DNA from 3 places in the Venatorbacter sp. C2-1 genome. Region 1 is predicted to be linked to each of the others. Evidence: predicted binding sites of a transcription regulator. Region 1 holds the regulator's gene; each other region holds the start of a gene.
What was found. The regulator sigma-54, encoded in region 1, starts transcription at its own class of promoters, with help from an activator protein. The targets are predictions, from matches to a motif close to TGGCACNNNNNTTGCTNT.
Positions count from the first base shown of each region.

Region 2: a site for sigma-54 is predicted at 1,128-1,145, ahead of ytfE (iron-sulfur cluster repair protein YtfE). Genes of this name have one in related genera too.
Region 3: a site for sigma-54 is predicted at 3,983-4,000, ahead of MT343_RS13645 (motility associated factor glycosyltransferase family protein). Genes of this name have one in related genera too.

Region 1 is NZ_CP094879.1:655,809-666,117, reverse strand. It holds gene murA (UDP-N-acetylglucosamine 1-carboxyvinyltransferase) at 1-491, opposite strand, end outside; gene MT343_RS02945 (BolA family protein) at 503-736, opposite strand; gene MT343_RS02940 (STAS domain-containing protein) at 877-1,182, opposite strand; gene MT343_RS02935 (MlaC/ttg2D family ABC transporter substrate-binding protein) at 1,215-1,874, opposite strand; gene mlaD (outer membrane lipid asymmetry maintenance protein MlaD) at 1,902-2,363, opposite strand; gene mlaE (lipid asymmetry maintenance ABC transporter permease subunit MlaE) at 2,366-3,160, opposite strand; gene MT343_RS02920 (ABC transporter ATP-binding protein) at 3,160-3,972, opposite strand; gene MT343_RS02915 (calcium/sodium antiporter) at 4,158-5,120, shown strand; gene MT343_RS02910 (KpsF/GutQ family sugar-phosphate isomerase) at 5,117-6,091, shown strand; gene lptC (LPS export ABC transporter periplasmic protein LptC) at 6,091-6,654, shown strand; gene lptA (lipopolysaccharide transport periplasmic protein LptA) at 6,641-7,222, shown strand; gene lptB (LPS export ABC transporter ATP-binding protein) at 7,219-7,944, shown strand; gene MT343_RS02890 (RNA polymerase factor sigma-54) at 8,073-9,572, shown strand; gene hpf (ribosome hibernation-promoting factor, HPF/YfiA family) at 9,605-9,907, shown strand; gene ptsN (PTS IIA-like nitrogen regulatory protein PtsN) at 9,911-10,309, shown strand, end outside.
Region 2 is NZ_CP094879.1:3,923,787-3,934,095, forward strand. It holds gene mog (molybdopterin adenylyltransferase) at 1-211, opposite strand, end outside; gene ytfE (iron-sulfur cluster repair protein YtfE) at 390-1,085, opposite strand; gene norR (nitric oxide reductase transcriptional regulator NorR) at 1,267-2,811, shown strand; gene MT343_RS17685 (HesA/MoeB/ThiF family protein) at 2,827-3,576, opposite strand; gene moeA (molybdopterin molybdotransferase MoeA) at 3,581-4,807, opposite strand; gene narL (two-component system response regulator NarL) at 4,810-5,466, opposite strand; gene MT343_RS17700 (NAD-binding protein) at 5,638-6,756, shown strand; molybdenum cofactor riboswitch at 6,810-6,957, shown strand; gene moaA (GTP 3',8-cyclase MoaA) at 6,946-7,917, shown strand; gene mobA (molybdenum cofactor guanylyltransferase) at 7,921-8,460, shown strand; gene moaB (molybdenum cofactor biosynthesis protein B) at 8,462-8,998, shown strand; gene moaC (cyclic pyranopterin monophosphate synthase MoaC) at 9,025-9,513, shown strand; gene MT343_RS17725 (MoaD/ThiS family protein) at 9,506-9,751, shown strand; gene moaE (molybdopterin synthase catalytic subunit MoaE) at 9,753-10,220, shown strand; gene MT343_RS17735 (xylulose 5-phosphate 3-epimerase) at 10,215-10,309, opposite strand, start outside.
Region 3 is NZ_CP094879.1:3,039,359-3,049,667, forward strand. It holds gene fliD (flagellar filament capping protein FliD) at 1-244, opposite strand, end outside; gene MT343_RS13635 (flagellar protein FlaG) at 382-765, opposite strand; gene MT343_RS13640 (flagellin N-terminal helical domain-containing protein) at 831-3,704, opposite strand; gene MT343_RS13645 (motility associated factor glycosyltransferase family protein) at 4,024-6,054, shown strand; gene MT343_RS13650 (class I SAM-dependent methyltransferase) at 6,098-7,267, opposite strand; gene MT343_RS13655 (PIG-L deacetylase family protein) at 7,270-7,938, opposite strand; gene pseI (pseudaminic acid synthase) at 7,944-8,975, opposite strand; gene MT343_RS13665 (HAD family hydrolase) at 8,965-9,600, opposite strand; gene MT343_RS13670 (ATP-grasp domain-containing protein) at 9,590-10,309, opposite strand, start outside.

The sequences.
Region 1 (10,309 bases):
ACGGTATCGAGGAAGATATTGGCGCCATGCAGACGGCCGCCCGGAACGTGGGCTTTGATATAGCCATCCAGCACTTCCACTTCTGCGCCCATGGCTTCCATACCACGCAGGTGCAGATCCACCGGACGCGAACCGATGGCGCAACCGCCAGGCAGTGACACTTCCGCTTCGCCGTAACGTGCCAGCAGCGGACCCAGTACCAGAATGGATGCCCGCATGGTGCGCACCAGATCGTATGGGGCAACACAGCTTTTAACGCCGGCACAGTCGGTTTCTACCGACATATCTTCATTAATAGCGACTTCCACGCCCATGCAGCCCAACAGCTCCAGCATGGTGGTGATGTCGTGCAGGTGCGGCAGGTTACCCACCCGCATCACACCTTCGGCCAATAAGGTGGCCGCAAGAATAGGTAACGCTGAGTTTTTAGCGCCGGAGATACGGACATCACCGTCCAGACGCTTTCCACCCACAATTCGTAATTTATCCATAGGGGTTCTTATTATTCGGCTTTTTCAGCAGGCGTATAGGTACGAATGGTGACCGCATGAATACGACCATCCGCAATGTAAGGATTAAGCACACGATAAACAAACTGCTGACGTTTAACGGCATTCAGGCCATCAAACACATCACCAACTGCTTCAACTTCATATTTGTAGCCGTCACCATCAACGTGCCAGCTCACTTCAGGGGATTCTGTTTGCAGAATTTGCAGAATTTCCGCCGGGGACATACCGCTTCACCACTCAGCTTGGGGGAAAACGCCCAATCATAGCGGATTTATGTGTCGGGGCGAAGTAAATGGCGGCGGCAATATGTAATGAAAAGATGAAAGCGGGTAACAGATCACAGGCAGCGGACCTGTATCAGGACTCAGGCCAGCAAGGGCTCAAACAGCGAGTCCAGATCGCTGATGCTGATAATAGGCTTCATGTGTTCGGGCAGATTCTCAATATGCAGATTGATGCCAGCCGCTGTCGCACAGCGCAGCCACTCCAGCAGTAAAGCAACACCGGCACTGGATACTTCATTGACTGCGGCCATATTCAGCGTCCACTGCCCCTTTGCCGCACGGATCAGCTTTTCCCCGTCTGGCAGAACGCTGACCACAGTGGTAGCCAGCAGACTGCCAGCCAGCTCGGCACGGTTATCATCAATACGGGTCAGCGATACGCTCATGGTCGGTCCTCAGTCTCGCTCAGAAACAGGTGTCACGCACCCGGGGCTTTTTTACGTAACTTACGGCCCTGCTCCTGCAGAGCTTCAATCCAGTCTTCGATGGCGGCGCCGATATTACTATCATTGTCCTGCACCATCTGCTCAAACTGCTCGCCGAACAGTTTGCCCACATTAATACCATTGACGATCACGTTCTGCGCCATCCAGCGACGGTCGCGATGGTGAAAATACATGCTCTGGGTAATGGGAAAGACTTTGCCACTGGGCGTCACAACTTCCAGATCAACCAGCGTATTACGCAACGTATTTTCCACGCCGGTCTTGGGAGGCAGCACACGCACCTCGTAATCATCGAATTCGATCAGGCCGGTGGCATACGAACTGAGCAGACTGCGCTTAAAGGCACTGGCAAAACGCTTACGCTGCTCCAGTGTCGCTTCGCGGTAATAATTTCCCATGATGCGACGGGTCAGACGCTGAAAGTCGACCATCGGGCCAAGCACATCCTCCAGTTCCCAAAAAAAACGCGCCTTATCACTTTCATAGATAGAGCGGTTTTTATTGATGGAGGCCATCACTTTTTCAGTGGTGCGCTTGACCACTTCATGAGCCTGCTCAGCCAGATCACCGGAATCGGCAGCATGGCCGGCAGAGCCCAGCGTTAACGACAGCAATACCAGCAACCAGCGCATGGCTAACTCCTTTAACCTCTAGATCGTTTAACCTTCTTCGGCCTTATTAAACAGGAAGCGCCCGATCAGTTCTTCCAGTACCAGCGCCGATTGAGTGTCTTCGATCCAGTCACCGGTCTGCAGATATTCATCTTCCGCGCCGACCGTCAGACCGATGTATTTTTCACCCAACAGACCCGCAGTCAGAATAGCCGCCGAAGTGTCTTTGGTGAGAGTGCTCATGGATTTGCTGATCTCCATTTCCACCACGGCGGAATACCATTCAGGGTCGAGATACACTTTGGTCACCCGGCCAATGGTGACACCCGACATTGATACCTTGGCGCGCTCAGTCAGACCACCCAGATTCTCGAAACGCGCTTTGATGGTGTAAGTGTCACCGGCATCCTGCAGTGACAGGCCACTGACGCGGAACGCCATCAGCACCAGAGCCACAATACCCATCACCATAAAGGCTCCGACGGTAATTTCGATATAACGCATGCGCATGATTAAACGCCTCCCAGCATGACGGCTGTCAAAACAAAATCCAGTCCCAGCACCGCCAGTGAGGAAATCACCACCGTCTGAGTCGTTGCTTTACCGATACCTTCCGAAGTCGGCACCGAATCATAACCCTGATACACCGCGATCCAGGTCACCACCACACCAAATGCCACCGATTTGATAATGCCCTTGACCACGTCTTCATAAAATTCGACCGACGCCTGCATGTTGCCCCAGTAGGCACCATCGTCGATGCCCAGCATATCCACCGCCACAAAGGCACCGCCCCAGATACCAACGGTAGAAAACAACAGCGCCAGAATCGGCATGGAAATAATGCCGGCCCACAGACGCGGTGTGATCACCCGTTTAAACGGATCGACACCCATCATTTCCATGGCGGATAACTGCTCGGTGGCTTTCATCAGGCCAATTTCGGCGGTTAATGCCGAACCGGCGCGACCGGCAAATAACAAGGCAGTGACCACCGGCCCCAGCTCACGCAGCAGCGTCAGCGACACCATGGTGCCCAGTGCCGCCTCAGAGCCGAAGTCGATCAGAATGTTATAGCCCTGCAGGCCCAGCACCATGCCGACGAAAAAACCGGCGACGACGATAATAATGAGGGAGCGCACACCAACCGAATAAATCTGCTTCAGCAGATCATAAAATCCGGCACTGCCCGGCCCACCCCAGAACAGTGAATTTTTCAGCAATAAGGTGCCACGGCCAATGGCTTCGATGGCGGCGGTACCACTGCGGCCAACGGCCTGTAATTGATCCAGTAATTTGCCCAGCATTAATTCACTCCCGCCAGAATATCGCTGCGGTAATCGTCCGCCGGGTAATGGAAAGGCACAGGACCATCCGGTTCACCACGTAAAAACTGGCGGACTTCATCATTACCTTCGTTAATTAATTCTTCCGGTGTGCCAAAACCAATCACGCGGCCATCGGACAACAGACACAGGTAATCAGCAATAGCGCAGGACTCTTCAACATCGTGAGACACCAGCAGGCTGGTCAGCCCCAGCGCTTCGTTCAGACCACGGATCAGTTTAACGATCATGCCCATAGAGATCGGATCAAGACCGGTAAAAGGCTCATCGTACATAATAATTTCCGGGTCCATGGCAATGGAGCGTGCCAGAGCAACGCGTCTGGCCATGCCGCCGGACAGTTCTGCCGGAGAAAGATTACGCGCACCACGCAGACCAACGGCTTCAAGCTTCATCAGCACCAGGTCGCGGATCATGGATTCAGGTAAATCAGTATGAACACGCAGCGGAAAGGCCACGTTGTCGAAAACATTAAGGTCGGTAAACAGGGCACCGGTCTGAAACAGCATGCCCATTTTTTTGCGGCGCAGATCAAACAGTTCTTTGCGCGGCAGAGTCGGTACATTGTGTCCGTCCACCATAATAGTGCCGCTGTCCGGTAACAGCTGACCGCCGATAAGACGCAACAGTGTGGTTTTACCGGTTCCGCTTGGCCCCATAATGGCCGTTACTTTGCCACGCGGAAAATCCACATCCATATTGTTATAAATCAGCCGGTCACCACGGCTGAAGCTCATTCCACGAACAGAGACGTAGGGCTGACTGACGGACATGAATGTCGTCCTTTTAACTCGGTACGGATAGTCGGGCTAGCATAGCGGAATGTCCGGGCGGAACCAACGCCTGTAAACTATTGTAATAAGCCCCTCATAAAACGCTGAGTTGCAATTGCGTGCAGAATTACCTTGGGTACAATGACGCGCTGAATTTTCTGCTGATAATTAACTCTGGTGCCCCCATGCTCACAGCTTATGCTGCCGTTATTGCTGGTCTTATTGTTTTGGTATGGAGCGCTGACAAGTTTGTTATTGGCGCCGCTGCTTCTGCCCGTCGCCTGGGCATGTCTCCTTTACTGGTCGGCCTGACCATCGTTGCTATGGGAACTTCCGCGCCGGAGATGTTCGTCTCTGCCGTTGCTTCCCTCGACGGTGCCGGCAATCTGGCCATTGGTAATGCACTCGGCTCCAACATCACCAACATTGCCCTGGTACTGGGTATCACCGCACTGATCAGTCCGATCCCGCTGCAGAAAAAACTGCTGAAAAAAGAGCTGCCGCTGCTTATTCTGATCAGCATTATCGGTGGCCTGACACTGGCCGACCTCGAACTGAATATGACCGACGCCATTATTTTATTTGGCTCCATGGCCGTCGCGTTGTACCTGATGTTTCTTGATACCAGCGAATCCGGCGAAGCCATTGTCGATGAAGACGAAGCCGCCGAAATCGAAAATACCCCTATACGTACTGCCGTGTTCTGGCTGGTAGCCGGACTGATCGCACTGATGTTCAGTTCCAAACTGCTGGTCTGGGGCGCCACCGAAATTGCCCGCGCCTATGGTGTCAGTGATCTGGTGATCGGCCTTACCATTGTCGCCATCGGCACCAGCCTGCCGGAACTGGCGGCCTCCGTTGCCAGCGCCCTGAAAGGCCACCATGACATTGCCATCGGTAACGTGATCGGCTCCAACATTTTTAACCTGCTGACCGTAATGCCAATCCCGGGTCTGCTGGCAGTAACCGTGGTTGATCCGCTGGCACTGTACCGTGACTATGCCGTGATGATGGCGCTGACCCTCGCCCTGTTGGTTCTGTTTTTAATCAGTTATCGTAAGGGCACTCTCGGACGTTTCGCCGGTCTGTTCCTGACCACCAGCTACGCTGGCTATCTGGTATCTCTGTTTTATATGGCTGACTCATGACCACTGATATGAATTTTGATTTTCTGCAATCCGCCCGCCGTACCATCAAACTGGAACAGGAGGCCATTGCACAGTTGGAAGGTCGTCTTACCGGCGATTTCGCCACCGCCTGTCAGCTGGTTCTGAACTGCAAAGGACGTGTTGTTGTTACCGGCATGGGTAAATCCGGCCATATCGGCAATAAAATGGCTGCAACCCTGGCCAGCACCGGCACCCCGGCTTTTTTTGTGCATCCGGGTGAAGCCAGCCATGGCGACATGGGCATGATTCAGCCATCGGATGTGGTTATCGCTCTGTCCAACTCCGGTGAAACCGGTGAAGTTACCAGTCTGCTCCCCCTGCTTAAACGCCTCGGCACCGCCCTGATCAGCATGACCGGTAATCCGGAATCTACCCTCGGCCGTGCCGCTAACGCCCACTTAAATACCGGAGTGAATCAGGAAGCCTGTCCGCTGAATCTGGCACCAACCTCTTCCACCACCTGCGCGCTGGTGATGGGTGATGCGCTGGCCGTTGCCTTGCTGGAAGCCCGTGGTTTTACCGCCGAAGATTTTGCCTTCTCTCATCCGGGCGGCTCACTTGGCCGCCGCCTGCTGTTGAAAGTGGAAGACATCATGCACAGTGGCGATCAGATTCCGGTGGTTTCCCCTTCCGCCACGCTGTCTGAAGCCCTGCTGGTTGTAACCTCCAAAGGTCTGGGCATGACCACCGTGCAGGATAACGGCAAGCTGACCGGTATTTTCACCGACGGTGACCTGCGTCGTGCCATTGATCACGGAGTTGATATCCATACCGCCACCATGGCCGATGTGATGACCGTCGGTGGCAAAACCACCACGCCAGGTACCCTCGCTGCCGAAGCGCTGAAGCTGATGGAAGACAACAAAATCAACGCCCTGGTCGTTAAAAATGGCGACGACACGGTTGGCGTCATCAATATGCACGATCTGCTGCGCGCGGGCGTAATCTGATGCGCAAGCGTTATCTGCTGTTACTGCTGACCCTGATCTTTGGTCTGGCTCTGCTGGCAGTGGATCGCTACACCCAGGAGCAGACGCCCCCCCTGAGTGAGCTGCAGAATCATGAACCGGATTACTATGGCGAAGGCCTGTACAACCGCCAGTACGACAGTAATGGCGAATTACAGCAAACCTTTGTTGCAGCACGCTCAACCCATTATCCGCAGACGAAAAGCACCCTCTTTACCGGGCCGCTGCTGATGTCAGACGATGATGATGGCCAGACCTGGCAGGTCAATGCCCGCGAAGGAACACTACAGGATAACGAGCAGTCGCTGCGCCTTATAGGCCAGGTCGAAATCCGGCCGCTCGATCCGGCCGACGCTGCGGACGATATTCTGATCGAAACCAGTATCCTGACCTACCACAGCCGCCAGCAACTGGCCGAGACTGATCAGCCGGTAACCATTACAAGCCCGCAAACACATATCAATGCAACCGGTATGACACTGGATATCGCGCGTCAGCGCATGGAATTCAAATCACAGGTGGATAGCCGCTATGTTCCGCAATAATCATCGTTTTCTGGCCGGCCTGTTTGTCCTGTGCAGCGCAGCCTCTGCTTATGCCTTACCCGACGACTGGCAGCAGGAAATGGTCATTCTCTCTGACCACGCTGAGCTCGACCGCAAGGCTGGCGTTGTTATTTATGAAGGCAATGTGATTCTGACCCAGGGAACCCTGCGCATCGAATCGGAGCGCCTGCTGATTATCCGCACCGATAGCACACTGGAAAAAGCCGTTGCCGAAGGGACAGCGAAAAAACCGGCACGCTATCAGCAACAGATCAATCCGGGAAAACCCCTGACCAAAGCACACGGCCAGCGCATTGATTACTTTGCCCGGCAACGTGAAGTCAACATTCAGGGCAATGCTCAACTGCAGCAGGACGGCAACCTGTTCAGTGGTGAGCGCATCCTCTATGACATGACCAAAGAAACCGTCAGCGCCAGCGGCGGCACCAGTACCTCCGGCCAGACTGGTGGTAATGGCGAAAAACAACGAATCAAAGTCGTAATTCAGCCACAGGCTCCGGCAGAATCTGCCACCGATAACAGCAAGCCAGTACAGGAACAGCCATGAAGACCCTGAAAGCCGAAAACCTGGCGAAAAGCTATAACGGCCGGGAAGTGGTAAAAGATGTATCCATGTCTGTGCAAAGCGGTCAGATCGTTGGCCTGCTGGGACCCAACGGGGCCGGTAAGACCACCTGTTTCTACATGATTGTGAATTTGGTGCAGGCCGATAAAGGCCGCATCAAAATTGACGACGAAGACATCAGTCATCTGCCGATGCACGGCCGGGCGCAGAAAGGCATTGGCTATCTGCCGCAGGAAGCCTCCATTTTCCGCAAATTAAGTGTGGCCGATAATATTCTCGCCATTCTCGAAACCCGCAAAGACCTCAACCGTGCACAGCGTCTGGAAAAACTGGAAGAGCTGCTGAATGAGTTTCATATTCAGCATATCCGCAGCAGTCTGGGCATGGCCTTATCCGGTGGTGAACGACGCCGGGTCGAGATTGCCCGCGCGCTGGCGGCTGAGCCGTCCTTTATTCTGCTTGATGAGCCGTTCGCCGGGGTTGACCCGATTTCTGTAGCTGACATCATGGACATCATCCGACAACTCAAGGCACGTGGCATCGGCGTACTCATTACGGACCACAACGTAAGGGAAACTCTGGCTATCTGTGAGAAAGCCTATATTGTCGGGGGTGGCCATATCATCGCCGAAGGCACCGCTGAACAGGTATTGGCCAGCGAGCAGGTACGCAAAGTGTACCTGGGTGAGGATTTCCGCCTGTGATGGCAAGCCCTGCTGCAGGGAAGTGGCTGATGATCCAAAGCAAAGGAAGATGCACAAAAGATTCCAAGGTTTACCGCTTGGCGTATAATGCACAGACTATGCCGATACTGAGTGATTACTGAACTTTTATGAAAGCGTCTCTTCAGTTAAAGATGGGTCAGCACCTGACCATGACCCCTCAGTTGCAACAAGCCATCCGCCTGCTTCAGCTGTCTACCCTCGATCTGCAGCAGGAGATTCAGGAAGCCCTCGATTCCAACCCGATGCTCGAAGTAGAAGAACACGAGCACGATGACCTGCCCGATCTGTCCCGCAACAGCGATCACGACACCAGCAGCAGCCACGAAGTCAGCAGTCAGGACGACAGCCACAACGACACTCCGGAACTGGATGAACAGTGGTCGCAGGAGCAATTGCCCGACGACCTGCCGGTCGACAGTCAGTGGGAAGATACTTACCAGACCACCGCCAGCGTTGCCTCCGGCAGCAGCAGTAACGCCATCGACGACGATTTCGATTACGACTCGCGCCACGCCAGCACCGAAGATCTGCAGGATCATCTGCTGTGGCAACTCAATTTGACCCCGATGTCAGATACCGACCGCGAGATCGCCCTGATGCTGATCGACGGCGTGGATGACGACGGCTATCTGCACACCACCGTCGAAGACATTCTGGAAAGCATGGACCCGGCTCTGGACGTCGAAGAAGACGAAGTCATGGCCGTCCTCCACCGCCTGCAGCAGTTTGATCCGGCCGGTGCTTTTGCCCGCGACCTGCGTGAATGCCTGTTGCTGCAACTGCAGCAACTGCCACCCGATACGCCCTGGCTGAACGAAGCCAAAATGGTCATCCGCGATTACATCGAACTGCTCGGCAGCAAGGATTATCCGACCCTGATGCGCAAAACCAAATTGCGCGAAGACGACCTCAAAGCCGTACTGCGGCTGATTAAAGAACTGAATCCCAAACCAGGTGCCGGCATCAGCGCCGAGCAGGCCGAATATGTGGTGCCCGATGTGCTGGTACGCAATATCCGCGACGAATGGCGGGTTGAGCTGAATCCGGATATCGCCCCCAAGCTGCGCGTTAACGCCGATTACGCCTCACTGGTACGCCGTTCCGATAACAGCACCGACAACGCCTTCTTGCGCGACCACCTGCAGGAAGCGCGCTGGTTTATCAAAAGTCTGCAAAGCCGCAACGAAACCCTGCTGAAAGTAGCCACCAAAATCGTCGAATATCAGATTGAATTCTTCGAACAGGGCGAAGAAGCAATGAAGCCGCTGGTGCTGCACGATATTGCCGAAGCCGTTGGTATGCATGAATCCACCATTTCCCGGGTAACCACCCAGAAATACATGCACACGCCACGCGGAATCTTCGAGCTGAAGTACTTTTTCTCCAGCCATGTCAGTACCGATGGCGGCGGCGAATGTTCCTCCACCGCAATCCGTGCCATGATTAAAAAACTGATTGCTGAAGAAAATGCCCGCAAACCGCTGAGCGACAACAAAATCGCCGCAGTGTTGGGTGAAAAAGGCATTCAGGTGGCACGGCGCACGGTAGCCAAATACCGTGAGGCTATGATGATTCCGCCTTCGAACGAACGTAAACAATTGATTTAAAAAACAACAAGCCAGCAACAAGGAGTCTGGACATGAAGATTAATATCAGCGGTCACCACGTTGACGTTACCGAATCTCTGCAAGCGTACGTAGACGAAAAAATGTCCAAGCTGGGACGCCACTTTGACAACATTACCAACGGCCAGGTAACCCTGACCGTTATTAAAGAGCGCATGATTGCTGAAGCGACTATTCACGTCAGCGGTGCCGACCTGCACGCCAGCGCTGAGCACGATGATATGTATGCTGCAATCGATCAGATGACCGACAAGCTCGACCGTCAGGTACTGAAACACAAAGAAAAACTGGTGGCGCGGCAACACGGACAAGGCTGATTAATGGACATTCGCATCGAGGATATCCTCACACCGGAACGCAGTCTGATAGATGCTCCGGTTTCCAGTAAAAAGAAATTACTGGAGTACCTGGCAGGTTTTATCGCAGAACAACTCAGCGACAGCTCTGCCGACGATATTTACGAGCGATTACTCAGCCGTGAACGCCTCGGCAGCACCGGGATTGGCGAAGGTATTGCCATTCCCCACTGCCGGCTGAAGCAGTGCGACCAGGCGATGGGCGTACTGCTGCGTCTGGTGGAGCCGGTGGATTACGACGCCATTGACCGCAAGCCGGTCGATCTGGTGTTTGCTCTGCTGGTTCCCGAAGAAGCTACTGAACAGCACCTGCAGGTTCTGGCGATGCTGGCACGCAACTTCAGCGAGCCGGCCTACCGCGAG
Region 2 (10,309 bases), 1.0 Mb from region 1:
CCAGACAGCATTTTTCCTCATCCACCAGCTCACACAGTGTTTCTTCAATCTGTGGACGCTCATCGGCGATCAGACGATAAACCGCTTCCCACTCACCGGATAAATATTCCGTTAATGTTTCACGGATAGCCTGACCCGAAATATCTTCATAAATACCGGCACTGGCTCTGTCGCTGACCGTCAGAATGCCGATACGGATTTTTTTCTGCATGATAACTCCTGAAGTTTTCCGGAAATTCAGTAACAGGGGTAAATATACAACGATATACCGCCGCTATCAGTTATTGTTATGCGGAAACCTGATGTGAACAATAAAGGCGTTTCTTAAATCACTGAGCAATCCGTACGAAGACTGGGCCAGCTCGCACCGGCCCCTCGCAGGTTTTATATTACTGGCAGCTGCCGCAGCAGTCTGAAGACGTTGCTTTAGGTGGTACAAACAGAAAATAATTTTCCAGCGTAATGTGCCGCATAAGATCGTCCACCAGCGTCTGCAGGCCCAGATACAGCGAGCGCCAGCTGTTACAGGCACCGGCCGGAACTTTCATATTATTGGTCAGACTGCACAAGCGGTTAATGGCTTCCAGATGTTCCAGGTGCTCATCCTGCATCACATTAATCGGGCCATTCGGATAAATTCCCCCGGCCAGCATCGGAAACAGGATCTGCTCCTCTTTCATCATATGGCTTTCCAGCTCATGACTCATATCGCGCAACAGATCAGCCAGTCCGGACGGACAGTTGGCGGAATCGCTGTGCACCCGTTCAACTTTGGCAGCCAGGAAGATCAGCTCCGGTAACTGCTCACGATGGCGGGCATGGTAACGCTCCAGGATGTGACCGATCAGTTTCATGCGGGGTTCTTTGCCCCAATCAATGGCGGGATCATCATGATGGTGTTCGGTCATTTCAAGTTCAGCCAGACCGGCCGCCACCTCTTCCGGATCAAGTCCCTTATGTTCCAGTGCCTGCTGCAAGCTCACCATGCCCTGATTGCAGAAATTAATATCCAGCTGACGTAACAAAGCAGAAGCACCGGGAATGGTTGTGGCAATATCACTCAGAGAACGATTCAGAATTTCCATAAACTCTCCTGATATATAAAGGTTTTGATTCAACAGAAGTGATCAGCAAGATGCAGGCCAGCCGCCAGAGCGCATACTTGCTGCCGGTCAACAGAGGGTGGGTATAAATAACCCGGATATTCCCTGTAAAATCTACACTTTGGTAAATACCACCAAGCACATACCAACACAGAGACCTCTCATGCCCGGACAACAGCTGCTTACGGAACTCATCAAAGATATGCCGGCCGGCGAACGCTTTGACCATATCGTTAAAAGTATCCGCACCAGCTTTAACTGTGGCGCTGTCGCTCTGCTGCGCCTGCAGGGTGAATATCTGCGGCCTGTCGCCGTCTCCGGTCTGGTTACCGAAGCGCATGGCCGTAAATTCAGTCTGGCTCAGCACCCACGCCTGTCGGCCGTTATGACCACCAGCCATGCCCTGCGCTTTCCGCCAGACAGCCCGTTACCCGATCCCTATGATGGCCTGCTGGAGACTCAGCCGGGGGAAGCATTGCCGGTGCATGACTGCATGGGAACCAGCCTCTGGCTGAACGGTGAGCGCTGGGGCGCCCTGACCCTCGACTCTCTGACTCCGGGCACCTTTGATCAGAGCCGCATTGACGAGCTGGACAGCTATCGCCCGGTACTGGAAACGGCCATCCGTATCAGCATGCTGGAAGAAGAAATACGCGGTCTGCGCCGTGTCCGGCTGGATGGTGCCGGCAATATCGCCATTGGCACCGAAGCCGACAATGAAATTATTGGCAACAGCAGTGCCATCCGTCAGATTAAAAAAGAACTTGAAGTGGTTGCGGCCTCCGACCTGCCGGTACTGCTGCTGGGAGAAACCGGTGTTGGTAAAGAAATCTTTGCCAGCTACACACACCGGCTGTCAGCACGCGCCGCACGGCCAATGGTATACATCAACTGTGCGGCACTGCCGGAACACCTCGCTGAAAGTGAATTATTCGGCCATGTTAAAGGCGCATTTTCCGGTGCTACCAGTGACCGCGCCGGGCGGTTTGAAACCGCAGATAAGAGCACACTCTTTCTTGATGAGGTCGGTGAATTACCGCTGCCGGTACAGGCCAAACTGCTGAGGGTTTTGCAGAATGGTGAAATACAAAGACTGGGCAGCGATAAGACCCGCCATGTGGATGTCCGTATTCTGGCTGCGACCAACCGCAACCTGAAAGAGCAGATTACCGAAGGCGCATTCCGGGCCGATCTGTATCATCGCCTGTCTGTTTATCCTATCCCGATTCCTCCCCTGCGTGAGCGCGGGCAGGACATTCCTCTGCTGGCCGGGCATTTTCTGGAATTAAACCGCACCCGCTTAGGGTTGCGCAGCCTGCGCTTATCGGCCGATGCCGAGGCAGCACTGCAGACCTATCCATGGCCCGGCAATATCCGTGAGCTGGAGCATGTTATCAGCCGTGCAGCCATCAAAGCGCTGAGCCGGGGAGCACAACGGCACGATATTGTGACTCTGGATTGCCGTTCACTGGATCTTGAGCTGCCGACCTCCCGTCACCATGCACACGCAACAGGCGAAGACAGCAGTGATTCATTACTGAAAGCGGTGCAGGGGATGCAGATGAAAGAAGCTGTTAAATACTTTCAGCAGACTCTGGTTCTGCACGAACTGCAGCAACAGCAAGGCAGCTGGAGCAAAACCGCACGGGCTCTGGGTATGGACCCGAGTAATCTGCACAAGCTGGCACAGAAGCTCGGGCTTAAATAAACCGTACCGCTTTACTCAGGACTGAGCAGCGCAATCGGCACAGTCCGGGCGGCGGGTAATCCGCCATTCATGAAAGCGGCTGGCACGGGCATCAAACGACAGCAGCCGCCCACACAGAGACTCACCAGCCGCGCTCAGCAGCTTCAGGGCTTCCACCGCCTGTAACGTACCGATAACTCCTACCAGAGGCGACAGCACGCCACTCTCACTGCAATTACGCTGGTCCGGCTGCACATCCGGATACAGGCAACGGTAACAGGGGCTGTCGGCCCGGCGCGGATCAAACACCGTCAGCTGACCGTTCATGGCGACAGCGGCTGCACTGACCCAGGGAATCCGGTGTTTCAGCGCCGCTTTATTGAGGGCGTAACGGACCAGAGGCTCGTCGGTGCAATCCAGCACCAGAGAAAACTGCGGTAAAACCTGCTCAAGCCAGGCAGCATCTGCGCGGCGGATTTCGGTATGCACCCGCACATCATGATTCAGCTGCATCACGGTTGCCGCGGCAGACTCGGCTTTGCTCATTCCCACCCGATCCTGCGGATGAATAATCTGGCGTGGCAGATTGCTGAGCTCAACACGATCATCATCCACCAGCGTCAGCTGCCCGATACCGCTCGCCGCCAGATAGGGTAAAGCGGCCGCGCCCAAACCGCCCAGACCAATCACCAGAACATGGCTGTCACACAGGGCCAGCTGGCCATCGATATCAATCTGGGGGAGGAAAATATGCCGGCTGTAACGCAGCAGTTGTTCGTCGTTCATGGTGTTAATTCAATAATGTACCCAAAGGCATTACACGAACCTGCTCGCCCGGCGCGACATGACCGCGCTCCGCTTCAAGTACGGCATACCCCTGAGCATTAGCAAAACCATGCAACAGGCCAGAACCCTGACTGCCACACGGCGAGGCCGTTAAAACACCCGCTTCAGAGTCCAGACGGATGCGCTGAAAGTCCTGCCTTCCCGGTTGTTTTCTGAAGGCTTCAGCAGCGGTTGCCAGCAGCGGCAGTGCCGCCTGAACACGTTCGCCACACAACTGGCGCAATACCGGCTGAGCCAGTTGATCCAGGGTTACGATGGCCGATACCGGATTGCCCGGCAGACCAAAAAACCAGCTGTTTTTTACGCGTCCGAAAGCGAAAGGTTTCCCCGGCTTCATGGCAACCCGCCAGAAATTAACCTCGCCCAGTTCATCCAGCACCTGACGGGTATAATCGGCATCACCGACTGAAACACCGGCGCTGGTGATAATAACGTCGGCTTCCTGTGCTGCTGCAGCAATGGCAGAGCGCATGGCCTCAAGGGTATCCGGCAGCCAGGCAAAGTGGATAATTTCAATCGGCATACGCTCCAGCATCGCCCGTAAAGCAAAGCGATTACTGTCATAAATCTGGTGTGCCTGGCGGGAGTCGCCCGGCTGGCATAATTCATCGCCACTCGAGAACAGGGCAACCCGTAATTTACGGAAGACCTCAGCCTGCGCCAGACCGACGCTGGCTAATAAGCCAATATGCAGCGGAGTTAAACGTTGTCCGGCGGCCAGCATTACCTCACCGCGACGGATGTCTTCGCCGGCATGACGCACATGGCTGCCGGGGTGGAGTGGTACCTGCGAAACAATACGCTCGCTATCTGCCTGCACATCGACCTGCACATCTTCCTGCATGATGACGGTATCGGCGCCGGCCGGCATTTCAGCGCCGGTCATAATCCGTAACGCCTGTCCCGGTTGCAGCACACCACGGAAGGGATGCCCCGCCAGTGCCGCACCAGCCAGCGTTAAACCGGTGCTGCAGAGCAGCTCTGCATCGCGGCTGTGCAGCGCATAGCCATCCATCGCCGAGTTATCAAACGCCGGCACGGTTTCCGGTGCATAAAGAGGTTTTGCCAGAATGCGTCCGTCCAGTTGCTGCAGAGCGACAATCTCTTCACCCAGGGCATATCCGGATGTCGCCGCCAGCATCCCGGCAACAGCATCGGCGACAGACTGCATACTCACCCCTTATCTTCACCCTGCTGGTTCACCATCCAGACCGCCGCTTCCACACGGGAGCGCAGTCCGAGCTTTTTCAGCAAATGCTTCACATGAACCTTGACCGTACCGTCGGAAATATCCAGCTCGCGGGCAATAACTTTGTTGCTCATCCCCTTGGCAATGCATTCCAGAATTTCAACTTCACGTCCGGTCAGGGCATCCAGTTCAGATGCAGGACGCACCGCCGGACGGCGAATAGCAGCAGCCAGAACCTTGGTCACCGCTTCACTCAACACCATTTTGCCGCCGACAGCCTGCTTAATCTGCTCCAGCAGCATATCCGGGTCGGTATCTTTCAGCAGATAACCATCAGCTCCCTGACCAATGGCGGTAAGCACATCGTCATCAGCATCCGAGACAGTAAGCATAACGATTCTGGAGGTAATGCCCCGGTCGCGTAATTTAGTCAGTGTCTGCAGACCATCCATACCCTGCATATGAAGATCCAGAATAATAAGATCCGGCTCATCTTCAACAGCAAGATCAATTGCTTCTGCACCGCTGCTGGCTTCGGCGATAACCTCAAGGTCATCCTCAAATGCAAGCAGCTGCTTTAATCCTTTACGCAACAGGGGATGATCATCAACCAACATGATTGTCGATTTTTTGCTATCCATTTTTTTAACCGTTTTCGCTGATTATCGTTCCATACTAAGGCGCACCCAATCAAAGTCAATTGAGATTAAATCGGGTGAAAATCGTTATACCCTTTATGAGGTATGCGTTCTTTAGTATTGCCTGTGCATAGTATCCGGCCCAATATCACCGTCAGGTCAGAGGCATTCGACATGGCGGGAAATAATAAAAACATTCTTATCATCGGCGACAACAACACTTCACACCGGCTGCAGGACAAACTCTCAGCCAGTAATTGTTTCAGCCATATTCACCTGCTGTCACAATCCGACCACCGGTATTTCCCCCGTCACTGCCTTCCTCAGCTGCTTGCCGGTATATTGCCGATAGCAGAAATGGAAACTCCGCCGGAGTGGTATCACGCACGGAAAATCCGCTATATCTGCCGCCATACAGAACCCGACATAAATTATGCTGCCGTCGTCGATACACGCCCTGATGCCAGGCATGTATCGGTACTGAAAACGGCCGGTGACCGGAGTCTGTATATTCCACTGCACACACCTGAAAATATTCAGCTCGCCCAGAACCATTTACAGAAATCCGGCGGTATAACCATCATCGGCAGCTCTGAACTGGCAATCCAATATGCAACCAGTGTTGCCCGTGCAGGATTTCCGGCATACCTGGTTGCCGACAAAGCCGCCCTTATAAACCCCGGGTTTGACAAACATATTCAGCGGCTGATTTACAGAGAGATAAAAAACTCTGGCGTTAAAATAATTCTGCCTGAAGAAAAAAACACCATCCCCAAAACAATACCTGTAATTTACATGCCGCTGAGCAGCAGAAATAAAGAAATCCGTCATGCTCAGATACAAACCCGGAACATAAAAATCTCTTCAACTGACAGTCTGGATCTGCCCGATGGCGGAGATCATTTCACACCGCCTGAATCAATTCTTAATATGTTTGCCTCCCGCTGCTGGAGAAAAACGAACGAGCATTCCGATCAGTTTTCGTTATTGCGGGAACTCTGGCTTGGCAAACCAGATCTGCCACACCGGATTTCGGTCAATAAATTCGCCATTCATTATGCCGGAAGCCTGAACGCCGAAAAGAACAATCAGTGCCTCACGATGCATATTCCGGAGTGTGGCATCTACCGCAAGATCATCATTGCCGGAGATCGCATTATCGGTTTTATTCTTGCCGGTGATGTGCGCGGCAGCGAAACCCTTGCGGATATGATGCTGACACACCGGGACATCCGTTACTGCCGGGATCAGCTGCTTTTCAGCGGACATCAGGCTGCAGTGACCTACCCATAAAGAGGCATGTCACTATCCCGGGAAGCGGATAGTAGCAGCCCCCTCATACCGCTATATTCAACTGACGCCGAGCTGATCTGCCTAACGCTCACTCCCCTCATCGGTGAGTTATGGCAGCTCAGCCGTGGCAATACTGCCACCGGGATTCAGGGGAAACCCAGCTTCCTCCCATGCTTGGAAAGGTGTCTTATGCTGACCGACCGTTTTGCCCGGCGCTTTACTTACCTGCGCCTGTCGCTGACTGAACGCTGTAATTTCCGTTGTACCTACTGCCTGCCAGAAGGTAATGATTGTGATACAGCTGAGTCTGATCTGAATATCCATGAAGTCCGCCGCCTGCTGACCGCCTTCGCCCGTCTGGGTACCCGTAAGGTTCGCCTGACCGGAGGAGAGCCGGCACTGCGCCGCGATCTCAGCGAAATTATCAGCTTATGCAAATCAGTACCGGGTATAGAACAGGTTGCCCTGACCACCAATGGCTACAATCTGCAGAAAGAAATATCCGGCTGGAAAAAAGCCGGACTGGATGCCCTGAACATCAGCGTCGACAGCCTTGACCCTGCTATTTTTTCACGCATAACCGGGGCCGATCGTCTGCATTATATTTTGCAGGGGATCGATCAGGCCCTGCAGCTGAATTTTCAGAAAGTAAAACTGAACACCGTCTTATTACGCCAGCACAATACCCATTCTCTTCCTGGCTTTTTGCGTTTTATAAAAGACCGGCCTGTATCACTGCGTTTTATTGAATTAATGCGGACCAACGATAATGCCGGTTTCTATCAGGAACAGCATTTAAGCGGTGAATTTATCCGTCAGCAGCTGACCGAGGATGGCTGGCAACTGCAGCCTAAGGCAACCACCGATGGTCCGGCGCTGGAATATGCCCATCCGGATTATGCTGGCCGGGTCGGACTTATCATGCCTTACAGTAAAGACTTCTGCAGCAGCTGCAATCGCCTGCGCGTATCCAGTAAAGGGGAATTATTTCTCTGCTTATTTGCCGACGAGCATCAAAGTCTGCGTGAGCTGTTGCAAAGCGACGACCCCGCACCGGTCGAAGCATTTTTACAGCGGGCCATTGGCGGAAAAGAAGAAAGCCACTATCTGCATCAGCAACGCAGTGGCCAGACCCGTCATCTGGCCATGATCGGGGGGTGAGATATGTTCAGTGCCATTATTCTTGCCGGTGGACGCTCTTCACGTATGGGGACCGATAAAGCGCAGTTGCCGATGAACGGCCTGCCGCTATGGCTGTTGCAGCAGGTACGGCTGCAACAGGCGGGTTGTGACGATATTCAGCTCAGCCATCCGCAACTGGGCACTCCCGACCAGCAGGCAGGGCATGGGCCCCTGTCTGGTCTGCATACTCTGCTGCCATTCTGCAAACATGAGCGTGTACTGGTACTGGCTGTCGACATGCCCTGGATGACGGCAGCACTTTTGCGCACTCTGATACGTCATTCACAGGAACAGCCGGTTTTCTTTAAAGATCATTATCTGCCCTGCGTGCTGCATAACAGCAGCGATTTACAGTCTTATATTGCAAAACAACTGCATGAAAAAGGACGGCGTTCTGTTGGTGCCCTGCTGTCTTATTGTGCGGCCAGAGCAATTCCCTGCCCATCACCACAGCTGTTGCTGAATACAAATACTCCCGAAGACTGGCAGCTGGCCTGCCATGCTTCGCAAGGCGGTCATTAATATGAGTAAACATACCAGCAAAGAATTTTTCCGCTTAAACATTGCCATTCTGACGCTGTCGGATCATCGCACTCCGGCCGAAGACAGCAGTGGCAATCTGCTGCTGGCACTGGCTCAGGAAAGCGGCCACACAATCCGCGCCCGCGCCCTGTTAAAGCATAACCGTTATGACATTCGCGCCTGCATCAGCGACTGGATCGCCAGCCAGGATATTCAGGTCATTATTATTAATGGCGGCACCGGTTTCTCTGAGGGCAACTGCACGCCAGAAGCCATCCGCCCTTTATTTGATGCAGAGGTCGAGGGCTTCGGCGAGCAATTCCGGCAGTTAAGTTTTACCGATATTGGCAGCAGCAGTATGCAATCCCGGGCACTGGCCGGGATTGCCAATAAAACCCTTATTTTTTCTGTTCCCGGTTCTGGCGGCGCCTGCCGCCAGGCCTGGGAAGCGCTGATCGAACCACAGCTGGACAGCCGCACCGGGCCATGTAATTTCGTTGCCCATGTTAAAAACAGCCCTGTTAATGCCTGTCGTTAGGCACTAACAGACCCTGGAGAATTTGTATGTCAGATCTGACCCATATTGATCAGCACGGTCATGCTCACATGGTCGATGTGTCGGCCAAGGAAAGCAGTCTGCGCAGCGCTTATGCCAGCGCCAGAATCATCACCCGCCCGGATGTTATCGCCCGTATTCAGCAGGCTGAAATTAAAAAAGGTGACGTACTGGCAACGGCACGCATCGCCGGCATTATGGCGGCCAAACGTACCAGCGATTTAATTCCGCTTTGCCATCCACTGGCCCTGAGCAAAGTCAGCGTAGATTTTGTTCTTTCAGAACAGGAAATTCATATCACGACCCTGTGCCGTCTGCACGGCCAGACCGGCGTGGAGATGGAAGCGCTCACGGCGGCATCCGTTGCAGCCCTGACCATTTACGATATGTGCAAAGCGGTTGATCCGGCCATGGTCATCAGTGATATCCGCCTGCAGGAAAAGCAAGGCGGTAAAAGCGGCCACTGGCTGCGTAGCGGAGAATCTGATCATGTTTAATATTGTTTTTTTTGCCGCCCTGCGCGAAACCCTTGGTTGCGGGCAACTTAACTGGCAAAGCGAAGCCAGAAGTATTGCCGGTTTAATACAGGAATTACGCGCCCAGGGAGAGAACTGGGACTCAGCACTGGCCAGGCCCGATCTGCTCTGTGCCCGTAATCAGCAACTGTGTACACCTGACGAAGCAATTACTGCCGGTGATGAAATTGCTTTTTTCCCTCCGGTGACCGGTGGCTGATATGGAACATTTAACCCGGATAACAGTGCAGCAGGAAGATTTTAATCTGGCCGACGAATACGCAGCGCTGGGTAATCAGGCTGGCTGCGGAGCCATCGTCAGTTTTATCGGCAGTGTTCGCGAGCTGGCCGGCGACTCGTTATTAAGCATGACGCTGGAGCACTATCCGGGCATGACCGAAAAATCATTATTGCAGATCACCGAACAGGCACGGCAACGCTGGCCCCTCGGCAATATCACCATTATTCATCGCATTGGTAAATTAAGCGTTAACGAGCAGATTGTGCTGGTACTGGTCAGCAGCGCTCACCGCGAAGCCGCTTTCCGCGCCTGTGAATTTATTATGGATTTTCTGAAAACCCGCGCGCCGTTCTGGAAAAAAGAACAGACAACAGCAGCCGGCTATTGGGTGGAAGCAAAAGACAGTGACAACCAGGCCGCTCAGCGCTGGTCGTCGCCGGAATCATAAAGGCTCAGGAATAACATGGTAGGGATTACCGCGTCCATCAATCGCCCGCCACTCCTCTTCGGTCAGCCACAGCGTTGGTTTCTGACCAC
Region 3 (10,309 bases), 1.9 Mb from region 1:
CTTCATCAGACGAAGTCGCCGTGGTTGAACTTACCAGACTCGGGCTGGATAAGCTGTTGGCCGCAGACTGTACCTTCGCCATCATCGACTGAATTTCACCATAGGCGGTGATTTTGGCTTCCACCAGCTGCTGACGGCTATCCAGACGCAGCGAGGTCGCTTCTTTCTCTGCACTGATGATTTTTTCCACCAGATCAGTGGTCAGAACTCCAGACCCTAATCCCAGTGATTCTATGGACGCCATACCTGTTCCCCCGTGTTACCGAACCATCCGGTCTGTATCAAGCGTAGATGGCCCTGAAACAAAAAACCCTGTACTGGCTTTATCGGCCAATGCAGGGTTTTCTGAAGGGTTGTTTACCTAACCCATACACTGATCACCTAAACTTGTGCGCTGAACAATAAAGATGGTTCTTCATCATTCAATTTCTGCGCCAGTTCCAGAGCCAGCTCACTGGGAATCTGTCGGATCAGTTCCGATGACGCCCGGTCATAGACGCGGATAATGGTCTTGCCGCTATCTTCGTCCAACTGGAAATCCAGTGTTCTTTCAGTTTGCTGTACATACTCATTGATACGGGAAATTGCTTCTCTGACCTGGTCCTTATTCAGTTCCGCAACTTTCTCAGTTCCAACCGGCAAAGACTTGCCGCTATCGGAACCTGCAACCGGATCACTTGCCGCCTTGGCGTAAGCTTTCTTTCCGGCTGTAGCTGAGGGTGATACAGCTGTATGGTCTACCACATTCAATTTCAGCTCGTTCATAAGTCACCTCTCAGGTTCTTGGTTAAGCAGCCTGGGGAAGGCTGGCCTTCCCCATCAGTCCGCTATTATCCCAGAAGAGACAGAACCTGCTGACCGGCAGCGTTCGCCTGAGCCAGAACCGAGATACCTGCCTGCTGCAGTACCTGAGTACGGGACAGCTCGGCGGTTTCAGCCGCGAAGTCCGCATCCTGAATCCGTGAGTTCGCGGAGTTCAGGTTCTCAGAGGTCACCTGCAGGTTACTTACAGTAGAGCTCATACGGTTCTGGATCGCACCGAGGTCGGCACGCTGGCTGGCCACCTGACCAATCGCGTTGTCGATCGCAGTGATCGCAGCAGTCGCACCTTCGAAGGTCGAAATATCGATCTCTGTCAGGAACTGACCGTTTTCGCCACCACCGTAAGTACCGGTGTTGAAGCCCAGAGCTTCAAGCTCGGTATTACCGTTGCTGCCGACGTTGACTTCAATTTCTTTCGCAGAAGTCAGTTTCACGGTTGAGTAAGTAGTTTCGTAAGTATCTGCTTCAACAGAAGACTTAGTACTTGTACCACCCTGACCAAAGGTCGCTTCACCGATACCCTCTACCGCAGAGTCCAGACCGAATACACGACCGATTGAAGATGAAGAACCAGACTTATCATCAATCGCGATCGAGATGTTGCGGCCATCGGCAGCGGTCAGAGAGATAGACTCACCGTTATCGATTGCAGTAACACCGGTCTGACCTGCGCTCTGATTGATCAGTGCAATCGCATCAGCACGGGATTTAGCGTAATCAATGTTACCGCCGGAATCAGTCTGCAGGGTTACCGAACCAAGAGACACACCGTTGATGTAGATACCAGCCTGATCACCATTCTCGAAGGCATTCGCCTCTGCCTGGGTCACCGCAGTACCACCAACAACTTCGGTTGGATTCACAGTCGCCTGCACACCAGTCTCATCCGATACTTCATTGATCGCGGCGGCGACAGCGATACCGGACAAGGTTTTGTTGGACGACAGGATACGGGAACCGTCAGATGCAAACTCGGCACTCGCCTTATCTTCGCTGGTTTCTGCAGCTTTGATACTGACGCCGTTAATGGTCAGGTCACCGTCTTTCAGACCATTCACACCATCATAAGCAGTGGTCACACTGGTGGTGCCTGATGCCAGTAACTGGCCGGCATCATCCGGATCAGACAGAGCAACAGTCACTTTAGTACCGTCGTCAGACTGGAAGGCCAGAGAGCCCTGTACAATATTGTTAGTACCGGAAGCCTGGAATGCAGCAGCAGCGTTAGTGCCCACCGCTACGTTACCAATCGCGCCTGAAGTATCGAATACCACCAGACCCGCAGAGCCTGCTGTGGTTGTGGAGAAGTTCTTCACATCCAGAACCAGTGCACCGGCAGAGTTTACGGTAGCGCTTACATCCAGATTCTCAGCAGAGAAGTCACGGGCGTTGATTGCATCAGCAGCATTCTGTGCAGCAACGGTTGCGGTTGAACCCGCAGTGAAGCTGATCATCGCACCACTGGTACCGGTACCCAGCTCAATGGCTGTCGCGGTAGTTGCCATAGTGACAGTCAGTTTGACGCTTTCATAAGCGGTCACACCGGCCACATTGGAGATGGCTGCTGCCAGGTTGTTCACGAAACCACCACTGGCCATAGTACCGATGGAAGTAGCACCGTTAACGGTTACTTCATAGCCAATAGAAGTGGTGGTATCGAAACCGGATGCTGCTGCGCTGGCAACACTGACGAAAGTACCGGCAGGGGTTGCGTTCGCGGCAGAGATATCCTGAGTCTGGGCATCGCTGACCACACTGGCCTGACCTGATTCATAAGTACCTGCAACCAGACCAGCATTGGACAGGTCGCCGTTACCGGTACCGTTACCACCTTCGATCACGATTTCTTTCACGTCACCATCGGCGATCAGAGTGAAACCACCTTCGTACACGCCGGTAGCAGCCAGACCAGTCTGAGCGGCACTCAGAGTGCCCAGGTTGATGTCAACGTTACGGCCATCAGCGGCAACCAGCTGCACACCACCTTTATCGAAGCCGGTATCAACCGCAACAACACCGGTCTGATCAGACACAGCGTTAATCGCTTCCAGTACCGAGGCACGGGTAGTAGAGCCATCGTTAGAGGTTTGAATATCAATGTTCACACCGTTCAGGCTGATGGTTCCGCTGGCAGCAGAAGCCGTCATTTCAGAACCGGAAACAGTGTTTTCATTCACCTGCGCAGACACACCGGTCTCTGCGGAGTGACGGTTTACTGCAGCCGCTTTGGAGATAGCGGAAGCATCCGCACCACTGGTGGAAGCAGAATCGTCTTCTGCACGGGAAGCGGTAATCGCTACACCGTTAATGATCAGGTCGCCGTTAGCCAGCGCGTTGTCAGTACCGATGGCACTGATACCGCTTTCTTTGCTGGAACCCAGCTTGCTGGCCGTCAGTTCGGCAATGGATACGTCCACAGTCTGACCAGCGTTAGCACCGATCTGGAAGGTTGCTTTGAAAGAACCGTCCAGCAGTTTACGGCCGTTGAAGTCGGTTTCATCAGCAGTACGTGAAATTTCAGCAACCAGCTGATCAACCTCAGCCTGAAGAGCTTCACGGTCAACGTCGGAGTTGGTGGCGTTAGCAGACTGTACCGCCAGTTCACGGATACGCTGCAGGTTGTCGTTCATAGAACCCAGCGCACCTTCAGCCGTCTGAGCCAGTGCGATACCGTCACCGGCGTTACGCACGGCCACATTCAGACCTTTGATCTGAGATGTGAAACGGGTAGAAATCGCCAGACCCGCGGCGTCATCTTTGGCACTGTTAATACGCAGACCAGAAGATAAACGTTGCAGAGCCTGTTGGTTGGCAGACTGGGATTTATCCAGATTGCGCTGCGCGTTAATAGAGGCAATGTTGGTATTAATAATTTGAGGCATGGTGTTTCTCCTGTACCTGCGTTACAGAGCCAGCGCTGTGCTGTAGTAGCAACGTTGCTGCACTCCCTCTGTCTTTGTCATACCTTTTAACGGCACACCCGGCAGGATCTTTAGAATTTTTTTTGCGCCAATATCACGACACAATTCCAACAAACACAGAACACTTAAACGCTTGAAACCATTGGAAATTATTCTGAATGTCAAAAAAACGACAAAAAATCAGCCAGAATAAAAACAGCGACACATCACTCCCGGAACGATGGCTCCCAGGGCTTCACAGGCATGTATATTGCTTTGTTCAATGAAAAGAGAGGCTTTTATGACGCACCCTGCCGAAATCAGATTCAACAAGAACATCGCTTACCTGCAGCAGCACTACCCCTATCTCTACAATCTGGCGCAGAACACGCCCCTGCGGAAGCTGACGCTGGATATGGACGATCATGGCCGGGTCGATATTCACAGCGGTAATGCTTACTTTTATAACGGTGATGCCAGAGCGTTCGCCCGGCAAGAGGCCGAACAGTTCAACACTATCGTCGCTCCGGGTAATGCCATCCATGGTCTCAGGCCCCATGGCGCGAACGCCTTTAAGGCACAACGCTATTTCTCCCGCTCAATCACCCGCCTGTACCAGGACACACAGGTTGATCAGAGCGAGGATTACCAGATCCCGGACTTCCTCGCTCTGGTGGCCATCATGGGGATTGGCGCCGGTTTCCATATAGAAGAGCTGGTCAACCGGCGGGAAATACTCGCCCTGATTATTTACGAAACCGATCCGGAAGAATTTGTCACCTCTCTGTACTGCATCGACTGGGAAGCCATTTTCCTGAAATTCAGCGAGCGCGGAAAATCCATCCAGCTGGTCATTGGTGACTTTAAGCTGGCCACCGATCAGTATGCGGTGCTCTGGAATCAGCTGATTGATCATCCGCCCAGCTTTTCTCTGTGTACCTATTTATATAATCACCGCAATCAGGATAAGTACCGCAAGGTCATCAAAAAAATCCAGAAAGATCTGAAAGTGTATCTCTCGCTCTGGGGTTATTACGACGACGAAATCAATCAGATGAATAACGCCCTGCATAATTTCCGCGCAGGGAACGAACTGCTGCCACTGGCCGATAAACAAGCCATGAACTGCCCGGCTTTTATCATAGGTTCGGGGCCATCCCTCGATGACCGCATCGAAGATATCCGCAAATATCAGGGCAAAGCCGTGCTCTATTCGGCCGGGACAGCACTGCGTGCATTATACAAACAGGGCATTAAGCCGGATTTCCATATCGAGATTGAATCCCACTATGAGCCTTTCCGGGTGATCAGTGAAATTAATGATCCGGAATATCTGCAGGACATCACCCTGATCTGCTCGGCGCAGACAACGCCGAAAATTCCGCCGATGTTTGGCAGGGTAATGCTTTTTACCAAAGACTCCACCGCCATTCACGAGCTGAGCAAAGACTTAACCGACCAGATCCGTGGCACAACCCCGACCTGCACTAACGCCGCGCTGGCTATCTGCTATCACCTGAACCACCAACAGGTATTCCTGTTTGGTACGGACTACGGTTTCCGTAATGCCGGTTCACACCACTCCAAGAATTCGATTTATTACAGTGAGCAGCGCTCTGATCTGGTGAAGCAATCCACCAATTACCAGCAGCAGGATCTGATTGAGATTGAATCGGTTGATGGCTTACCAATGCAGACAACCATGATTTATAACGCCTCCAGACGCCGGCTTGAATCAGACATCAGTTATTTCCTGAAAAACAGAACGATTGAAGTTTATAACTGCGCTAATGGTGCAAAAATCGAAAACGCTGAGTACATGGAGCAATCCCGATTCTGTTCGCTGATGGAGTCATCGGCAGCGAAAAAGGAAAACGATCTTCAGCTTATGTCAGACAGAAAAAGAGCTGTCTTTTCACCGGAATTCCTGCAGCAACGGACTGATGAACTGGAAAGTAATCTGAGAAAGATCGCCGATGATATTCTGAATATGATGGGCAGTGGCCAGAAAACCCTGACACAGCATTATCAGAATCTGCATATCGTCGGTCAGTATCTGTCCTTTGGCCTGAGCCGCTATGGTGCTCTGCAGTTCTTAATCCGCGGAGCCATATGGCATTACCTGCATGCCGGTGCCTCTGTTGCCCTTAAACTGCAGAATTCACCGGAAAAAATGGCGGAATATATAGAGCGCTGGGAAACCAATTTCCGTCACTTTATTAATACCGTACCGGATCATGTGCACAACGTCGTCAGCAAAGAATTTAACGACTCAGATCCATGGATTCATACTGCGATTGATGACCCGGATTGTCCGGAATATGAACCATAGCCACCGGGCTATGGTTCACAGCTGAACTATTCCAGCATAAGTATTAATAACGATAAGGATAAGTTGCATCGCCATGCCAGCCATAAGCCTGTAATGACTGTGCAATTTCATCATAGAAGGACGACGCGACCACCATAATCCACTGGCTGGCGTCGTCTTTATTCTGAGCAATCCATTCTTCGGCCGGCTGAATCCGGCATTGTTCATAACCGGCAAAAATTCTTTCTGATTTATTCGGGTTACCATCAAGAATAACGTCCGGGACAAAATCCAGAAAACTCATTAATGCCCGGCCGCCGGCACCCGCTCCCCACATTGCAATCTTCCGTCCGGAAATCTGCTCAGCCAGCCGTTGCTTCTGCGCATCAATACCCTGCTGAAAATGACCAATATTCTCTGGTACCGAAAAACTCAGTGCCTGCTCACGGTCACGGGTACAGAATGCAATCAGGTTACCAACATCGGAAACCTGATATTTCTGAATAAACCAGCCATGCCGGGCCAGCAGAACCTGCAGCGAATGCTTGCAAAACAGACTTACATGTTCAACATGAAAAGGCGCCCGGCTTTCATGTTCGATTGCCCAATCCAGACCCGGAGTTTCAATAAACATTGCCCCGTCGGGATTCAACAGCATGGATGCTGCAGCGATATAATCATCGAAGTCAAAGACGTGTTCGATCACATGGCGGCTGTAAATAATATCCACTTTCCGCCCCAGTGCTTCTGCAAATGAGCGGTTGAAAAAACTGTTATAAACGCAGAACCCCTGCCCCTCGGCTTGTTCCCGTGTTTCATCATTTGGCTCGATGCCCAGATACTCCATCTGCGGATACAGTGTGCGAATCTCACTCAGCACCTCTGCAGCAGAACAACCGATTTCCAGCACGCTCTGAAAGCGTTGCTCCTGCCCGGCGACACATTCCTTGAAAAAGCCGACAAAATCCTGAGTAAATTTTGTTCCTATATGGCCTGGTCGTGGCGTGTAGTAATGCTGTTTATACAGGTTTTCCAGCACAGATTTATCATAATGCCGCTGATAAGCCTGACCGCAATCACGGCATAATCCATATTCAATATCGACCTCAAAAGGTGGCTGCAGTGTTGCACCGACCGGAACCGGATGCTGATACACCGGAAATTTTTTCAGTGTTAACAGAGTTTCTGACTGTTCGCCGGCACACACCGGGCAGATAGTTTTTTGATCCGTCATACTCAGTTCTCCAGCCAACGTAAAATAGTTAATGCCTCTGCCCGCTCAACCCCCGCACTGGCTCCGCGCATCTGCGCCAGTGCATCGATCGCCTGATAGGAACGATAATGAGGATAAGCCCGCATTTCCGCATCGTAACATTGCAGAGCTTCCTGTTTTTTATTCCAGTCCTGCTCACTCAGCGCGATATAGCAATTGGGATTAAAAGCAGCACTGGCCGGATTCCAGCCGGTTGCGCTCACCACCTCGAAGCTGGCAATTCGCCGCACCGGATGATCGGGTAAAGGCCGGCAAGCTGTCAGCGTTGCCTCCAGTGCCCGGCGGTGATCAGCATTAAGATCGGCGGCAGAATGGGTCAGTACCGTATCCGGTGCATAAGCGGCAATATGGGGTTCAATTGCCTGCACAATATCCAGCAAAGGAACCTGGTCAAGCCGGTTATCGGGAAGGTTCAGCGTTGCCAGAATCTGATGACCCAGTACAGCAGCGGCCGCCTCTGCACCACAGGTCCGCTGGCCGATGCGCTCTTCGCCACCGGCACGCGATGTCTCACCATCAGCAAGAAATAAACAGCCAACGTCTTTACCTTCCCTGACCCAGCGATGGATTATTCCTCCGGCACCCAGCACTTCATCATCGGCATGGGCGGCGATAATCAGTATCCGTTTCATTCCAGTCATTCCAGAAGCTCCCAGCTCATAGCCGTACCACGCGCAATATCGGCGCGGGCTTTTTTACCGATCACATCAGGTAAATGCTTCGGCTTAAGGCCAAAACCCGGGCGAATGACGCGCACATTATCCGCGCTTATATACTCACCGGCTTTAATATCTTTAACACAATAAACCGAACGTGAATGCTGATTGCCCTGACGGGATGGGGCATCAATAATACGGTCGCTGCCCAGCGCCTGAAATAATGCCCGCGCCTGCACTGCCATCGATTTAAATTCCTCTGGCTCAAGAGAAAACTCCGCATCCGGGCCACCATCGCTGCGCTGCAGGGTAAAGTGCTTTTCAATGACTCTCGCCCCTAAAGCAACAGCACCGAGTACCGCAGTATTGCCCAGGCTGTGGTCAGATAAGCCGGTAATAACCGGTAAAGTGGCCAGACGCTTAAGAACATTCAGATTCATATCCGCTTCGCTGGCCGGGTAACTGCTGATGCAGTGCAGAAATACCAGATCCTGCGCCCCGGCCTGCCTGAGCCAAAGCAGCGTTTCCTGAATTTCATTCCAGTTGCTGACCCCGGACGATACCAGCACCGGTTTTCCGGTTCTGGCGACATGCCCGAGCAACTCAGGGTCCTGCGCCTCAAATGAGGCAATTTTATAGGCTGGGCAGTTAACCTCTTCAAGAATCCGCACGGCTTCTTTATCAAAAGGTGAGCTGAATAAGGTTACGCCCTGCTTCCGGGCGTAACGGAATAACTCCTGCGTCCAGGATTTTGGCGCAGCAATATTTTTATAAAGCTGATAATAACTCTGCCCGGCCCAAAGCGGATCTTTAATAATAAAATCATCCAGATCACACTCGATGGTCAGGCTATCGGCATCATAGGTCTGAATTTTTACCGCATCGGCACCGGCATTCATCGCCGCGTCAATAATGGCTTTGGCACGATCCATATCCTGCATATGATTATTGGACATTTCCGCAATGATATAGGGCGGATGGTCGGCACCAATGATCTGATTATTAATGTTCATAGGAATACTCAAAGCGGTAATAGTCGATGCCCGCATTACGGGCAAAACCACCGTCTATTGCCGGAGAATCTCCGACGTACAGCGGATGGCTGAACTGGTAATCCGCAAGCAGCCTGTCCCAGGCCCAGCGGGAAGGCTTCAGTTGCTCCGGACTGTGTTTATCACAATAAACAACTTTGCTGGCCAGAGAATCCAGACCAAGACACTTCACTTTATGCTGCTGTAGTGCCGTGTGTCCGTTGGTTACGATAAACAAAGGCCGCCCCTGTAAGTTAGCCCTGATCTGTGCAATCAGGTTATGTTTGCTGACGAAGGCCGGTCGCTCATCACGGTAAAACTCAATCGCCCGGCTGACAATATCCGGACTGAGATTAAAACCGGCGAAAACGTCATCGAAAAGATGCGGGTAGCTCGGCCCTAATCGTAATTTTTCGGCGGACATTTTTCTGGCCAGTCCGGAAACCGCCTCTCCCTGCTGCCTGAGCCAGTTCTCCAGCGCAGTAAAGATGCAATGGTCGTACTCCGCCTGCGCGTACAGGGTATTATCAAGATCAAACAACCATTCCTGATAAGGCTCCAAATGGATAAATAACTGCCTGATATTATCGGCAAGATCAGTAGACATACTCACTCCAGTAACGGCAGAAGGTTTTTTCGGAGAGAGTAAATGCCGGTGGTTGTTCATCATTCAGCCAGAGACGGATAGCAGCATCGGCCAAATCAGCGCCGGCCAGTATGGTAAACATCAGACTTCCGGATAAGCGCGGATTAATTTCGATCAGCTTAGGTCCTGCATCTGTCAGCATAATCTGAATATTCACCAGCCCACGGAAATTCAGTTTCTTACTGACAGCGGTCACTAATTCAAGTACCTGTGGATTCTGATCAATGCGGCCAATGGTCGATACACCGGCTGCCAGAAGACGCTGACGGGCAACCGCAGACAACAGTGCCGAGTCCTTGCCGAACAGACAATCAACAGTGTACTCAACGCCTTTAAGCTGCTGCTGCAGAATACCCTGCTCTTTTGCAGAAAGAAGTGCAAAAACAGCCTCATCATCAACCAGCATCACACCTTTTCCGCCACGACCGTTACGTGGCTTATATATCGCCGGAACACCAATGGCCCGCGGAGCAATGGCTAAATCATTATTCTCACAGAAAGTCTGAAAATTCAGTTTATCCAGACAAATGTTCATGCTCTGATCGGCAGACAGCATTATTTTGCTCTTCTGAATCCGTCCGGCGCCGGCATTGACAATCGCCAGCAGCTCTTCATCGATAAACGGCAGGAAAAGATCACAGTGATCAAGCTGCTTTGCCAGAAATGGCAG